Regions from separate parts of the Methylosinus sp. R-45379 genome, predicted to be linked through region 2. Evidence: riboswitches for the same ligand, from Rfam matches in the RefSeq annotation. Region 2 holds a riboswitch; the other holds the start of a gene.

Region 1 (6,929 bases), on a different contig from region 2:
TGGAACGCATGTCCCCGAGAAGCGCCGATGCAGCTCCGCGCGCGCCGTGCGCCTGTGCTGCGCGAGAGCAGGCGGCGTCGGCCGGCTGCGCGGTCCTTTCGTCTCGCCGATGCAGACATGAAAATGCGTCTGCCCGAAAGCGATGGTGAGATAGCCATCGAGAAGACCTATGCGCGTCGGCGCATGATCGACATGTATCTCGAATGCCGCGCCTTGAATGATCGGCCCGAACACGATCTCGCGCCAATGATTGTCGAAGAGATCACGCAAGAGCGCTTCGAGGCTCTGCGCGTCGGTCGGCAGAGCGAAGACATCGACCGGCGTTCCATCCGGCTCCATGCGCCGTTGCGGCGTCGCATCCGTCATTGGTTCATTCTCCCTGAAGCCTCGTCACCAGCTGAACTTCACGCCGCCATAAATGGAGCGTCTTGCCGTTCCGTAATCATAGACTTCCTCATAGCGCGCATCGTTGACGTTCTCGATCCGCGCGAACACAGACATGCGCTCGTCGATCTTGTAATCGGCGAAGAGATCGAGCTTTGCGTAAGGCGCGAGCGTCACGCGCTGCGAGAAAATATAGTCGTAATCGGGGTTCGGCCCCACGAAGGTGAGGCGCGCCTCGAGCTCCAGCCCTGCGATCCCCGTGTAGATGAGGGAGCCCGTCGCCTTGTCGCGCGGCCGACGGAACAGGCTGCGCTGCGTCGTCAGATTTTCCGCGGCGAGATGCGTGTAGCTCGCGCGCAAGCGCCATTCGCCAGGAACGACAATCGCCTCGCCGGAAAATTCGACGCCTTTCGTGCGCGCGCGACCGACGTTGTAATAGCAGCCGAAAGCCTGTGTCGCAGCGCAGCTCGGCGCGCGGCCGAATTCGATGAGATCGCGAAAGCGATTTTCGAACAGCGACAGAGACGCGTAGAGACGCTCGCCGAACAAGGATTGATCGACGCCGACGTCATAGCCGACGCTCGTTTCCGGCGCGAGCGTCGGATCACCATATTGGCTGAAGCGCTGATAGAGCGAGGCGACGCGCGCGCCCGTTCCAGCGCTGCCGCGCAATTTGGTCCCCGTCTCCTCGAGGCGATAGGCGGCGGTGGCGCGCCATGTCGCGAATGTGCGGTTCTGATCCACAGCGTCGATGCGGCCGCCATAGGAGAGATCGACGCGCTCGAGCAAGGTGAGCTTATGCTGCGCGAAGCCCGAATGCGTCGTCTGCGCAGCTTCGATCGGCGTGAATGTGGTCGGCGGAACCGGGTCCTGCGACGTGCGCACGGACTCCGTCTCATTGCGCGCGCCGAAGGTCAGCAGGCCGAAGCCGCCGAGCGTGAGATCGCCCTGATATTCGAAGCCGCGCCGCGCGCCGCGATAGCCACGCCGGCAATTGTAGGAATTATAGCTGCCGTCATAGCAGGAGCGCGCCTGCCACACGTCTCTGCTCGTCGCATTGGCGAAGAGGGTAAAGCGATTGTGCAGAGCGCGATCGAACATATCGGCGTCGATGCGCGCAAAACCCTGCGCGAATGTCGCATGCTGATGGTTCTGCGGATCGAAAACATCCACGGCGGAGAAAGAATAGGGATTGTCGAAGCGGATCGCGCTGTCATAGCCGTAGAAGCCGGCTTCGACCGAGACATCCTCATTCACGCGATAACCGAGGCGCGCGCTGGCGCCGCCTTTTCTGGTCGGATCATTGGGCGGCAGAGGCGGCAGAGGCGTCTTGCCGTCGCCGATCGTCAGCGGCCGCGTGATGCGATAGCCATAGCGCGGATGGCCGTCGATCGTCAGCGCATCGATCGCGAATGCGTACCACAAGCGATCCTCGCTTCCCGAGACGCGCGCGCGCAAATGTCCGGTTCCATAGGAGCCGCCTTCCAGGGAGAGAGACGCGCGCGGCCGCCCCTCGCCTTTGCGCGTGACGATGTGAATGACGCCGCCCATCGCGTCGGAGCCATAGAGCGCCGATTGCGGGCCGCGCAGCACCTCTATGCGTTCTATGTCCGTGGCGACGAGGCCGCCGAGATCGACGGAGCCATCGGTGGAGGACGGATCGCCGATGCGCACGCCATCGACGAGGACGAGCGTCTGGCCTGGCGTCGCGCCACGCAGAAAGACGGAGGTCTGCGCGCCGGGGCCGCCGGTCTCATAGAGATCGAGGCCCGGCGCGCCGCGCAGCGCCTCGGTGAGGCCGGTCGCGCCGCGCTTCTCGATCTGCGCGGACGGGATCACAGTGACGGCGGAGGAGGATTTGTCGACGCGCTCCTCGACGCGATCGGCAGAGACGATGGTCGCCGCGCCGATCTCGACCGTGGGCAGCGCCTCCTGCCCAGCTGCGGAAGCGGGAAGGAGAAGTGAGACGAAAACGAGCGCAATATGAGAAACGGCGCCCGCAAGGGCGGCCCGATGGGACAGGGAGGACATTGCCGGAAGACTCGCAGCAGACGTGGGCCGTCACTGCGAAAGGTCGCGGCCCTCTCGCGCTATGCGAAAAGGGTCTCGGCCGCCTCGGTGCACCCCGCCCGACGCTATCGCGCGTGACCACGACTGATGGCAGGTCTCCTGGCTCGCGGGTCAGCGCCTTCGGATCGCCTTCCCGGAGCGTCTGCTCCAGTGGCTCGTTTGATCCTCGGCTCGCCGCTCACAGTTGCGGGGGCAGCCGCGGCTTCGCGCCGTCGCCGGCGCTCACCGCATTCCCTTTTGATCCCTCGGAAGGGAACCATCCCTTTCAATAGAGCCGCGCAGCGCCGCCCTGTCAAGCGCCTGTCCGCATGTTCGGAACGAAGCCTCGCGCGGCGCGTTGGGACTGCGGCGGCGGGTCTCGTCCCGGGTCTCTCGCCCCATGGAAAATTCGATTCGAATTTCGGAGAAGATAAATGAGCGCCATTCACCTCGTCGCCACCAATGACCTGCCGCGCGCCAAAGTCGGCGGCGTGGACGATCCGAGCGTGCGCTGGGCGGGCGCCTTCGCCTCCTGCGGCGAGCATGGCGCCACGCAATCGTCGACCATCGTCTATGAGATCGAGCCCGGCGGACGGCTCGGCTGGCACACGGACGCCACCGAGGAGACGCAATATATTCTCGGCGGCTCCGGCGAATTGCGCGCCGAGGGCGGCGTCACCCATCATGTGCGACCGGGCGACGTCTTCGTCATTCCGACTCCGCTGCGGCATGATCTCGTCAACACGGGAGAGGAAACGCTGCGCGCCGTCGCCTTCTTCGCGGCTCCGATGTTCACGCAGCGTTTCGACAATGTGATGATCGCGCCCGACGTGCATGTGCTGGGCACGCCGAACCGCGAGGGCTGAACGCCTCACATATTGCCGAGGCAGACATATTTGATCTCGAGATAGCTCTCTATGCCGTATTTGGAGCCCTCGCGTCCCATGCCCGACTGTTTCACGCCGCCGAAAGGCGCGGCCTCGCTCGACATGAGCGACTCATTGACGCCGACCATGCCGAATTCGAGCGACTCTGCGACGCGGAACACGCGCGCTATGTCGCGGCTGTAGAAATAGGCGGCGAGGCCGTAATGCGTCGAATTGGCGAGGCGGATCGCCTCCGCTTCATCCTCGAAGGTGGTGATCGCGGCGACGGGGCCGAAGATCTCCTCCTCGAAGATCTGCATATCCGGCCGCGCATCGAAGAGCACGGTCGGCGCGTAGAAATTGCCGCCGAGCTCGTGGCGTCCGCCGCCGGTCAGCACTTTCGCGCCGCGCGCGCGGGCGTCGGCGACGAGACGCTCGACCTTCTCGACCGCAGCTTCCTCGATCAGCGGGCCGATGACGACGCCGGGCTCGACGCCGCGCCCGACCTTCAGCTTCGAGACCGCCTCGACGAGCTTGGCGCCGAAGGCCTCCGCCACATCCTTCTGCACGAGGAAGCGATTGGCGCAGACGCAGGTCTGGCCGCTGTTGCGATATTTTGTCGCGAGCGCGCCCTTCACCGCGAGATCGACATCGGCGTCGGCAAAGACGATGAAAGGCGCGTTGCCGCCGAGCTCCATCGAGCACTTCTGCACATTCTCCGCCGCCTGGCGCAGAAGAATTTTCCCCACTTCTGTCGAGCCGGTGAAGGTGATCTTGCGCACGGTCGGATTGGAGGTCAGCTCCACGCCGACGCTGGCGGGGTCATTCGTCGTCACCACATTGAGCACGCCGTCCGGCACGCCGGCGCGCTGGGCGATCTCGGCGAGCGCTATGGCCGAGAGCGGCGTCAGCTCGGCAGGCTTCACCACCATGGTGCAGCCGGCGGCGAGCGCCGCGCCAGCCTTGCGCGCGATCATGGCGGAAGGGAAGTTCCAGGGCGTGATCGCGGCGGTGACGCCGATCGCCTGCTTGAACACGAGAATGCGCTTCTCGCGCGCCTGCTGTGGAATCACATCGCCATAGACGCGGCGCCCCTCCTCCGCGAACCAGTCGAAATAGGCGGCGGCATAAGCGATCTCGCCGCGCGCCTCGGCGATCGGCTTGCCCTGCTCCGCGGTGATGATCTGCGCGAGGCGCTCCTGATCGGCGAGCAGCAAATCATGCAGGCGCCGCAATATTTGCGCGCGCTCCTTGGCGAGCTTGCCGCGCCAGCCGGGCAGCGCGCGCTCGGCGGCCTCGATCGCTCGGCGCGTCTCGGCCGCGCCCATGTCCGGGACCTCGGCCAATACCGCGCCCGTAGCCGGATCGCGAACGGCGAAGGTCGCGCCATTGTCGGCGGCGACGAAGGCGCCGTCGATGAAGGCCTGGTGGCGGAACGGGCGGGGCTCTCTGGTCATCTCGGCTGCGCTCCCGACGCGATACGAAAGGGGCCATCGAATACGGCGCCTTGGCCAGCGGACACAACATTTAGCTTCCGCAAATCGCGCGGGAGAGGCCCGCCCGCGGTCCCGCTGCCTGAAAAGCGGCGCTTTCCGGGCCTATCCGGCGCGCTGCCGCGAAAGGCGGAACCGCAGCCCCGGCTCGCGCGTCATATGGGAAGCAACTGCAATCTCATATGGCTTCATCCCGAAAATCCGACATAATCGCGGGATTCGCGTAAGCCGCCGCGCTCGCGCCAGTCATGACGCCCCGAAAGCGAGATCACCTTGGCTGAAACACGCAATTTTCTTCCCGTGACGCGCCGCCGGGCGCTCGCCGCCCTCTCGAGCCTCGCAGGGCTGGCCCTGCCGGGATGGGCTGTGCGCCCCGCCCTCGCCGAAGCTGCGCCGGGCGAGACCGAGAGCCATGGGCTCTCCATTTTCGGCGAGCTCGCCGAGCCGGCGGATTTTCCGCATTTCGCCTATGTGAACCCCAAGGCGCCCAAGGGCGGAACGCTGGTGATGGAGCCGCCGCCGCCCGAGAAGAACAGCTATGATTCGCTCAACCCGTATATTTTGCGCGGCAATCCGGCCGCGGGCGTCGGGCTCATCTATGACACGCTGATGGCCGGCAGCCTGGACGAGCGCGACGCGCTCTATGGGCTCGTCGCGAAAAAGGTGCGCATCTCCGCCGACAAGCTCACCTATACGTTCTTCCTGCGCAAGGAGGCGCGATTTCACGACGGCTCGCCGCTCACCGCCCATGACGTCGCCTTCTCGCTCGACATTCTGAAGGCGGAAGGCCATCCGATGATCGCGCAATCGATGCGCGATCTCGTCAGCGCCAAGGCCGAGGCGGATGACGTGCTGGTGGTGAAATTCGCGCCCGGCCGCGCGCGCGATCTGCCGATCATCGTCGCCAGTCAGCCGATTTTCTCCAAGGCCTATTACACCAAGCACAAGTTCAACGAGACGACGCTCGAGCCGCCGCTCGGCTCCTCCTCCTATAAGATCGGCGCGGTCGACCCGGGCCGCTTCATCGCATTCCAGCGCGTGCCGGACTATTGGGCGAAGGATTTGCCGGTCAATGTCGGCCAAGCCAATTTCGACGCGATACGCTTCGATTATTACGGCGACCGCAATGTCGCTTTCGAGGCTTTCAAGGCCGGCGCCTTCACCGTGCATGAGGAATACACCTCGGCCATTTGGGCGACGGGCTATGATTTCCCCGCCTTTCGCGACGGCCGTGTGAAGCGCGAGGAAATTCCCGATTACAACATATCGGGAACGCAGGGCTGGTTCATGAACATCCGCCGGCCGGTGTTCAGCGATCCGCGCGTGCGCAAGGCGCTCGGCTATGCATTCGATTACGAATGGACCAACCATAATCTCATGTACGACTCGTATAAGCGTACGAGCTCCTATTTCGAGAATTCCGATCTCGAGGCCGTCGGCGTTCCGACGCCGGCCGAGCTCGCTCTGCTGGAACCGTTCCGCGATCGCCTGCCCAGGGAAGTCTTCGAGGCGCCGTTTCAGCCGCCGGTGTCGGACGGCTCTGGACAGGATCGTAATCTGCTGCGCAAGGCCGTCGATCTCTTGACCGAGGCCGGCTGCACGCGCAAGGACGGCCTGCTGCGCCTGCCCGACGGCAAGCCGCTCGAATTCGAGTTTCTCTACAATACCAGCATGTTCGAGCGGCACACGCAGCCCTTCATCAAGAATTTGAAGCTGATCGGCGTCAACGCCCGCATGCGCATCGTGGACGCCGCGCAATACAAGTCGCGCCTCGACGATCACGACTATGACGTCATCATGGAGCGCGTGCGCATCGCCTATTCGCCGGGCGAGGAGTTGCGCATCATGTTCAGCTCCGAGGCGGCGCGCACCAAGGGCTCGCAAAATGTCATCGGCGTCGCCGATCCGGTCGTCGACGCTCTGATCGAGAAGGCGCTGGTCGCCACCTCGCGCGAGGAGCTGGCCGCCATCTGCCGCGCGCTCGATCGCGTGCTGATCGCCGGCCAATATTGGATTCCGCATTACTACAAGCCGACGCATTGGATCGCCCATTGGGACGTGTTCGGCCGCCCGGAGCGCTATCCGCGCTTCGACACGGGCATAGCCGCGACATGGTGGTGGGACGACGCCAAGGCGC
Region 2 (6,929 bases):
GCGCGCAAGACGGGCCGAGCATCGCCGATTTTCCGGGCAACCATTCCAGCGTGCCATGCGTGCCGAGATGAATCATCGCATCTATGTTTCGACTGTGGCGCAGCCACAGATAGAAAGCGATATAGGCGTGGCGCGGCGCGAGCTCGGCGTCGTGATAGGTCTCGCGACGTTCCACTCTGCTTCCGCGATCCGGCTGCAATGCGATGACGAGCTTGCCGGTCTCTATGCAGGAAAAGCGAAAGGCGCCGTTCGCGAGCGCCGGATCTTCTTCCGGCGCGCCCCAGGCGGCGAGGACTTGCCGCGTGAAGTCGTCCGCCAGCGTGGCGAAGAGGCGCTGATATTCGGCGAGCGGCAGCTCGGCGTAATGCGCGGCTTCCTCCAGCGCGCGCATGACGAGATCGCCGTCACGATAAAGTGACCCGATTTCGTAATCCGCGTCGCGCAGCAGATCGCATATTGCGATCACGCTTCGCGGCGTGTCGAGGCCTATGGCGTAGCCGCCGCGTCCGCGTCGCGCCGGATAATCGGAGAGCACCAGCGCGAGGCGCTTCTCGCTATGTCCGAGCCGGCGCAGGCGCGCCCAATTCTGCGCGAGCGCCGCGACATGATCTATCTGCGAAGGCTCGGGCGAATGGCGAATCTCGTCGAACTCGCTGGCGGCGCGTGCGCGCGTCTGCGCCTTGAAGGAGACTGCGCCGGCGAAGATGCGGCCGTCCACCTCGGGCAGCACGACATTCATCGCGAGATCGGCGCCATTGGCGCCGCGCTTGGAGTTCTCCCAGGCTTCGCGCGTCGAAGTGGCGAGCGCGATTTGGAGAACAGGCGCGTCGGCGCGATCGAGCACCGAGCCGCCCTCCGTGCGCGCGGAGAAGGCGGTGGCGTTGAGAATCACATCGGGACAGAATTCTGCGATCGTCTGCGCGAGCAGCGTCTCGCAAGCGGCGTCCTTGAGGCTGGCGACGAAATAGGCTTCGACAGCGAAGCCGCGCTTATGCAGCGCATCGGCGAGCGCGACGATCGGCGCGAAATCGCCGGCGAGCCAGGCAGAGCGATAGAAGGTGACGAGCGCGCGCGGAGCCGATGCCGCCTGTGCGCCGCTCGATTGGCCGGAGGCTCCCTCATCCTCAGCATGAGGGGGAGGGTTAGCGCCAAGGGCGGTGCGGCAGGCTTGCTCGCAGCGGCCGGCGAGCGGCGCGGGCGCGCTCTCAAGCCAATGCGTGGGCGTTCCTGCGAGAGTCGCGGCGTAGCCGAGGAAGGAACGCAGATTATCCGGGCCGCCGTCGCGGAAGAAAGACCAGATGCGCGCGAGCGCGTCGGAAGAAAGCGTGGAGGCGCGCTCCAGCCGTTCATCACTGTGCATGTCGCCCGGAACGATGGCCAACGCGAAGCCGCGCATGCGCGCTGCGGTCGCGAGCTCATCGACGCCATAGGCCCAATAATCCTTGCCGCCGAGCAGGCGCACGACGACGAGCCGCGCATAGCGCGCGACCTTGTCGATATAGAGATCGACCGAATAGGGGTGCTTCAGCCTGGCGAGCGAGGCGCAACGCAGCGATGGGAGCGCGGCGTTCTGCTCTTGCAGCTCGGCGAGGAGGGAAAGCTCGGCGTCGGAGAAGGAGAGGAAGACGATCTCCGCAGGAGTCTGCCCGAGGTCGACCGCCGCCTCATTGTCGTCGAGGCCATGGAGATCGCGCGCGAGCAGATGCATGGCGCGTCCTCAGCTCGTCAGCATGGCCGTCACGCCCGCGCGATCGAGACCCTTCTCGCCGATGACGACGAGGCGGCTGGCGCGATTCTCATCGGCGCGCCAGGGGCGGTCGAACTGATGACGAAAGCGCGCGCCGACGCCCTGCACCAATAGGCGCATCGGCTTGCCGGCGATCTCGACGAAGCCTTTCATGCGAAGAACGTCATGCGCCTCGGCGACGCGGGCTAGGCGCTCGATCAGCTCGGCCGGGTCGCGCGCGGCGGCGATCTCGACGATGAAGCTCTCGAAATCGTCGTGATCGTGGCCCTCTTCCGTATCATGGTGAGAGGGGCGATTGGCGAGATCGTCCTCCGCCGCGGCGCCGAGGCCGAGCAGAATGGCGGGGTCGAGCCTGCCCTCGCAGGCGCGCAGCAGCTTTACCGCGCGGGGCGCAGTGGCGCGAATCTGCTCCGTGACTTGCGCTTCCTCTTCCGCGCTCAGCAAATCGGTTTTGTTGAGCACGATCAGATCCGCGCAGAGCAGCTGATCCTCGAACACTTCCTCGAGCGGATTGTCGTGGTCGATCGCGAGGGTCTCGGCGCGCTCTTTCGCGATGGCGTCGAGATCGTCGGCGAAGCGGCCCGCCGCCACCGCCGGGCCATCCACCACGGCGATGACGCCATCGACGGTGAGATGCGGGCGGATCGTCGGCCATTCGAAGGCTTTGACCAGAGGCTTGGGCAGAGCGAGGCCGGAGGTCTCGATGATAATGTGCTCCGGCCGGTTCGGATGCGCGAGCAGCGCCTCGATCGCCGGCGCGAAATCATCGGCCACGGTGCAGCAGAGGCACCCATTGGCCAGCTCGACGATATTCTCCTCAGGACAATTCTCCACGCCGCAGGCGCGAAGAATATCGCCGTCCACGCCGACATCGCCGAACTCGTTGATGACGAGGGCGAGGCGGCGGCCGCGCGCCGTCTCGAGGATATGGCGAATCAGCGTCGTCTTGCCGGCGCCGAGAAATCCGGTGACGATGGTCGCGGGGATTTTGGCGAATGTGCTCACGCCGCAGCCTCTGCGCTGGTCTTTGTCGGGAGATGCCGCCAGACGAAGCCGACGGCCGCGCCGACCAGAATCCAGGTGATCGCGTGAATGGCGAGAGAAGCGGCGGCGAAACGCGCGGCCAGCTCGGCCGGCGCGGTGCTCTCTGGCGCCGGCGGCTGCGGCGCGCCGATGAGATGCGGCGCGATAATGAGCACGACGCCCAGTGCTTTGACGAGCGGGCGCTCGACGCGCAGCACGGCGAAGAGCCCGGCGCCGGTTGCAGCCGCCGTGCCGATCCACCAGAATTGGCGCGCGGCGAGATCGCCGGCGGCGCTGCCCGGCAGCTCCGGCGCGAGGCCGAGGCTGGTCGCAAGGCCGGTGGAGGCGAAGGCGCAGGCCCCCCAGAGCGCGGCGCGCTTGGGCTCGATCGTCTCGCCAGAGAGCAGCATCAAGGCGAGCAGCACGAAGGCGTAGCCCACCGAGGTGACGCCGGTGGCGACGCTGGTCGCAGCCGTGCGCTGGAGACCGGGGGCGGGCTCCCAAACTGGCTCGGCGGCGTGCTCGTGCTGATGCGCCTCGACTCCCGCGTGAGCCTGCTCGGCCGCGGTCTCATAGACCTCGGCGGCGAGGATCAGCGGAGTCGTGGTGACATTCTGCAGGGCCGCGACCGCGAGCCCCGCGAGAAGGCCGGCCAAAAGGCCGACCGCGAGGAGTCGCTGGATCACCGCTGCGTCAGTGGCAGGGGAAGCCGAGCGAATGACGCGAATCATGCGCGGCGTTATGCGCGACGCTCGCGTAGGAGAAGCCGGCGAGATAGACGAGGCCGGCGCCGAGCGTGAAGACGACCAGCGCGGCGCGCAGGATCTCGAGGCGGCTGGCGGAGACGATCGCGTCGGCGGAAAGGGTCTTCGTGGTCATTCTCGGCTCCTCGCCGCCCCACCGGCGGCATTCGTGGTTTCGCTGGACGGCAGGTCTCCTGGCTCGCGGGTCGCTGCGCTCGCCGCCTTCCCGGGCTTTCACCCAGTGGCCTCACGGGCTCGCGCTCGCCGCTCACAGTTGCGGGGGCAGCCGCGGATCAGGGGCGAGCCCCATACCGCATTCCCTCTTCGCCTCCTTGCGGAGGACCGTCGCGAACAGTCATATGACGGAGAGAAGGAGCCGTCAAACGGCGAGGAGGCGCTGATCATGTCGGAATTCGCGGAAGAAGACGCCGCCCGCCGCCATCGCGAGAAGATGGAGAAGCGCAAGGCCGTGCAGGACGCCGAGGTCGCCGGCAAGAGCATCGCCGAAAAGGGCCTGCTGATGGTCCATACCGGCCCCGGCAAGGGCAAGTCTACCGCGGCCTTCGGCCTCGCTCTGCGGGCGATGGGGCATGGGCTCGCGGTGGGCGTCGTGCAATTCGGCAAGGGCGCCTGGGACACGGGCGAGCGCCGCATTCTCGAGAAGCTCGGCGGCGAGGACGGGCTGCTCGCCTGGCACACGCTCGGCGAGGGCTTCACCTGGGAGACGCAGGACCGCGCCCGCGACGAGGCGGCGGCTCGGCGCGCCTGGGAGAAGGCGAAGGAGCTGATGGCCTCAAAGTCGATTCGGCTGCTCGTGCTCGACGAATTGTCGATCGCGCTCCGCTATGAGCATCTGCCGCTCGACGAGGTGATCGCGACGCTGACGGCGCGGCGCGCCGATCTCCACATCGTCGTCACCGGCCGCAACGCCAAGCCGGAGCTGATCGCGGCGGCCGATCTCGTCACCGAGATGACAATGGTCAAGCATCACTTCCAGGCCGGGGTGAAGGCGCAGGCCGGAATCGAGTTTTGAGGCGGCGCCTCAAATGAATTTCAGCCCTTTCAGGCTCGAATGTCCGTTCCGCCCGACGATCAGATGGTCATGCACGGCGATGCCGAAAGGCTGCGCTATGGCGATGATGTCCAGCGTCATGCGAATGTCGGCGGTGGAGGGGGTCGGATCGCCGGACGGGTGATTATGCGCCAATATCAGCGCGGAAGCGCCCAATTCCAGCGCCCGCCGCACCACCTCGCGCGGATAGACGGGCGTGTGATCCACCGTGCCGACGCCCTGAACCTCATCGGCGATCAAGGCGTTGCGCTTGTCGAGGAAGAGAATGCGGAACTCCTCGCGCTCGGCATAGGCCATGGCCGTGCGGCAATAGTCGATCACATCGACGAAGGAGCCGAGCACGGTCCGCTTCTGCAGATTGCTGCGCGCGAGGCGCCTTGCCGTCGCCTCCATCAGCTTCAGCTCGCAGATCGCCGCCTCGCCGAGCCCTTCGATCTCGCGCAGCCGCTCCGGCCGCGCCGCCGCCACCTCGGAGAAAGAGCCGAATCGCGCGATCAGCGCCTTGGCCAGAGGCTTGACGTCGCGCCGTGGAATGGCGCGATAAAGCACCAGCTCCAAAAGCTCGTAATCGGCGAGCGCGGCCTCCCCCGCCTCCAGAAAACGGTCGCGCAGCCTCTGCCTATGGCCATGAAAATGCGGCGCCTCCTCGCGCAGACCGTCGGCGGGCTTGTCGCCGGCCGGTCGGCGCCGAGGGACGCGCGTCTCGCTCATTCGGCGCCGGCGGCCGCGTCCGGCGAGGCTCCACTGGACGAGGCGCCATTGGGATTGTCGAGCCCGGCGGGCGAGGCGGTGAAGATTTCCACCCCCGTCTCGGTCACGCCGAGCGAATGCTCGAACTGAGCCGAGAGCGAGCGGTCGCGGGTGACGGCGGTCCAGCCGTCGCCGAGAATCTTCACCTGCGGCCGGCCGAGATTGATCATCGGCTCTATGGTGAAGAACATGCCGGGTCTGAGCTCCACGCCCTGCCCGGCGACGCCGTAATGCAGAATATTCGGCTCGTCGTGGAACAGCCGGCCGAGCCCATGGCCGCAGAAATCGCGCACCACGGAGCAGCGCTCGGCCTCGGCGAAACGCTGGATCGCCGCGCCTATGTCGCCAGTGGTGGCGCCCGGCTTCACCACGGATATGCCGCGCATCAGGCTCTCATAGGTCACGTCGATGAGCCGCTGGGCGCGGCGCGGCACCTCGCCCACGGCGAACATGCGGCTGGCGTCGCCATGCCAGCCGTCGATGATGAAGGTCACGTCGACATTGACGATATCGCCGTCGCGCAGGGGCTTGTCGTCCGGAATGCCGTGGCAGACCACATGGTTGATCGAGGTGCAGATTGATTTGCGGTAGCCGCGATAATCGAGCGGGGCCGGATAGGCGCCGTTGGCTATGGCGAAGTCGAAGACGAGATCGTCCAGCTCCTTGGTGGTGACGCCGGGCTTCACATGCGGGACGAGCATGTCCAGCGCCTCGGCCGTCACCCGGCCGGCGAGACGCATGCCCTCGAAGTCCTCGGGGCCGTGAAGCTTGATCTGGCCGCTCTTGCGGCCCGAGCCCGCGAGGTGGGACTCGACGAATGTCATGCTGAACTCTCTGTTGGTCGTCGCCGGCTTCAGCTTATAAATTAAGAAATTGACGCCGCAAAGCAAGATGCGCGCGACGCCGCTGGGAGTCGGCTCGGAGGCTGGCCTCGGCGGCGCCGGTGGCATAGACTTTGGGCGAGACTGACCTCGAGGAGCGGCCCGATGGAGCGCGAAGAGATCGTTACGGCCGCCGTGCTCGTGATCGGAGACGAGATCCTCTCCGGCCGCACGCAGGACCTCAACACCAATTATATCGCCAAATATCTGGGCGAATTGGGGGTGGACCTGCGCGAGGTGCGCGTGGTGCCCGATATAGAAGAGGAGATCGTCGCCGCGCTCAACACGCTTCGGTCCCGTTACGGCTATGTCTTTACCACGGGCGGCATCGGCCCCACCCATGACGACATCACCGCCGATGCGGTGGCCAAGGCCTTCGGCGTGCCGATCGGCGAGGACGAGCGCGCCATCGCCATGCTGCTGGAGCGCATCGCCCCGCAGGACCTCAATCCGGCCCGCCGGCGCATGGCCCGCATTCCTCGAGGCGCGGATCTCATCGAGAACGCCATTTCCAAGGCGCCGGGCTTCATGATCGGCAATGTCATCGTCATGGCCGGCGTGCCGATCATCATGCAGGCCATGCTGGACGCCGCAGCGGGACGCATTGTCAAAGGCGTGAAGGTGCAGGTCGCGACCGTCGACGCCCATAATATTCCAGAAGGACGCTACGCGGCCGATCTCGAGCGCATCGCCAAGGAGCATGAGCGGGTGAC

The links. Region 2 has a riboswitch for cobalamin ahead of A1351_RS09710 (CbtB-domain containing protein). Riboswitches for the same ligand answer to the same signal wherever they lie in the genome.
Region 1: another riboswitch for cobalamin. It lies ahead of A1351_RS07690 (TonB-dependent siderophore receptor); the one in region 2 lies ahead of A1351_RS09710 (CbtB-domain containing protein).

What each region holds. Positions count from the first base shown of each region.
Region 1 covers NZ_LUUM01000157.1:63,299-70,227, reverse strand. Annotated here, with positions in the region: gene A1351_RS07695 (hypothetical protein) at 1-366, opposite strand, end outside; gene A1351_RS07690 (TonB-dependent siderophore receptor) at 391-2,415, opposite strand; cobalamin riboswitch at 2,526-2,730, opposite strand; gene A1351_RS07685 (cupin domain-containing protein) at 2,868-3,299, shown strand; gene A1351_RS07680 (NAD-dependent succinate-semialdehyde dehydrogenase) at 3,305-4,756, opposite strand; gene A1351_RS07675 (extracellular solute-binding protein) at 5,066-6,929, shown strand, end outside.
Region 2 covers NZ_LUUM01000223.1:77,890-84,818, reverse strand. Annotated here, with positions in the region: gene cobN (cobaltochelatase subunit CobN) at 1-1,708, opposite strand, end outside; gene cobW (cobalamin biosynthesis protein CobW) at 1,718-2,752, opposite strand; gene A1351_RS09715 (CbtA family protein) at 2,749-3,456, opposite strand; gene A1351_RS09710 (CbtB-domain containing protein) at 3,464-3,649, opposite strand; cobalamin riboswitch at 3,680-3,875, opposite strand; gene cobO (cob(I)yrinic acid a,c-diamide adenosyltransferase) at 3,917-4,546, shown strand; gene radC (DNA repair protein RadC) at 4,556-5,296, opposite strand; gene map (type I methionyl aminopeptidase) at 5,293-6,159, opposite strand; gene A1351_RS09690 (molybdopterin-binding protein) at 6,322-6,929, shown strand, end outside.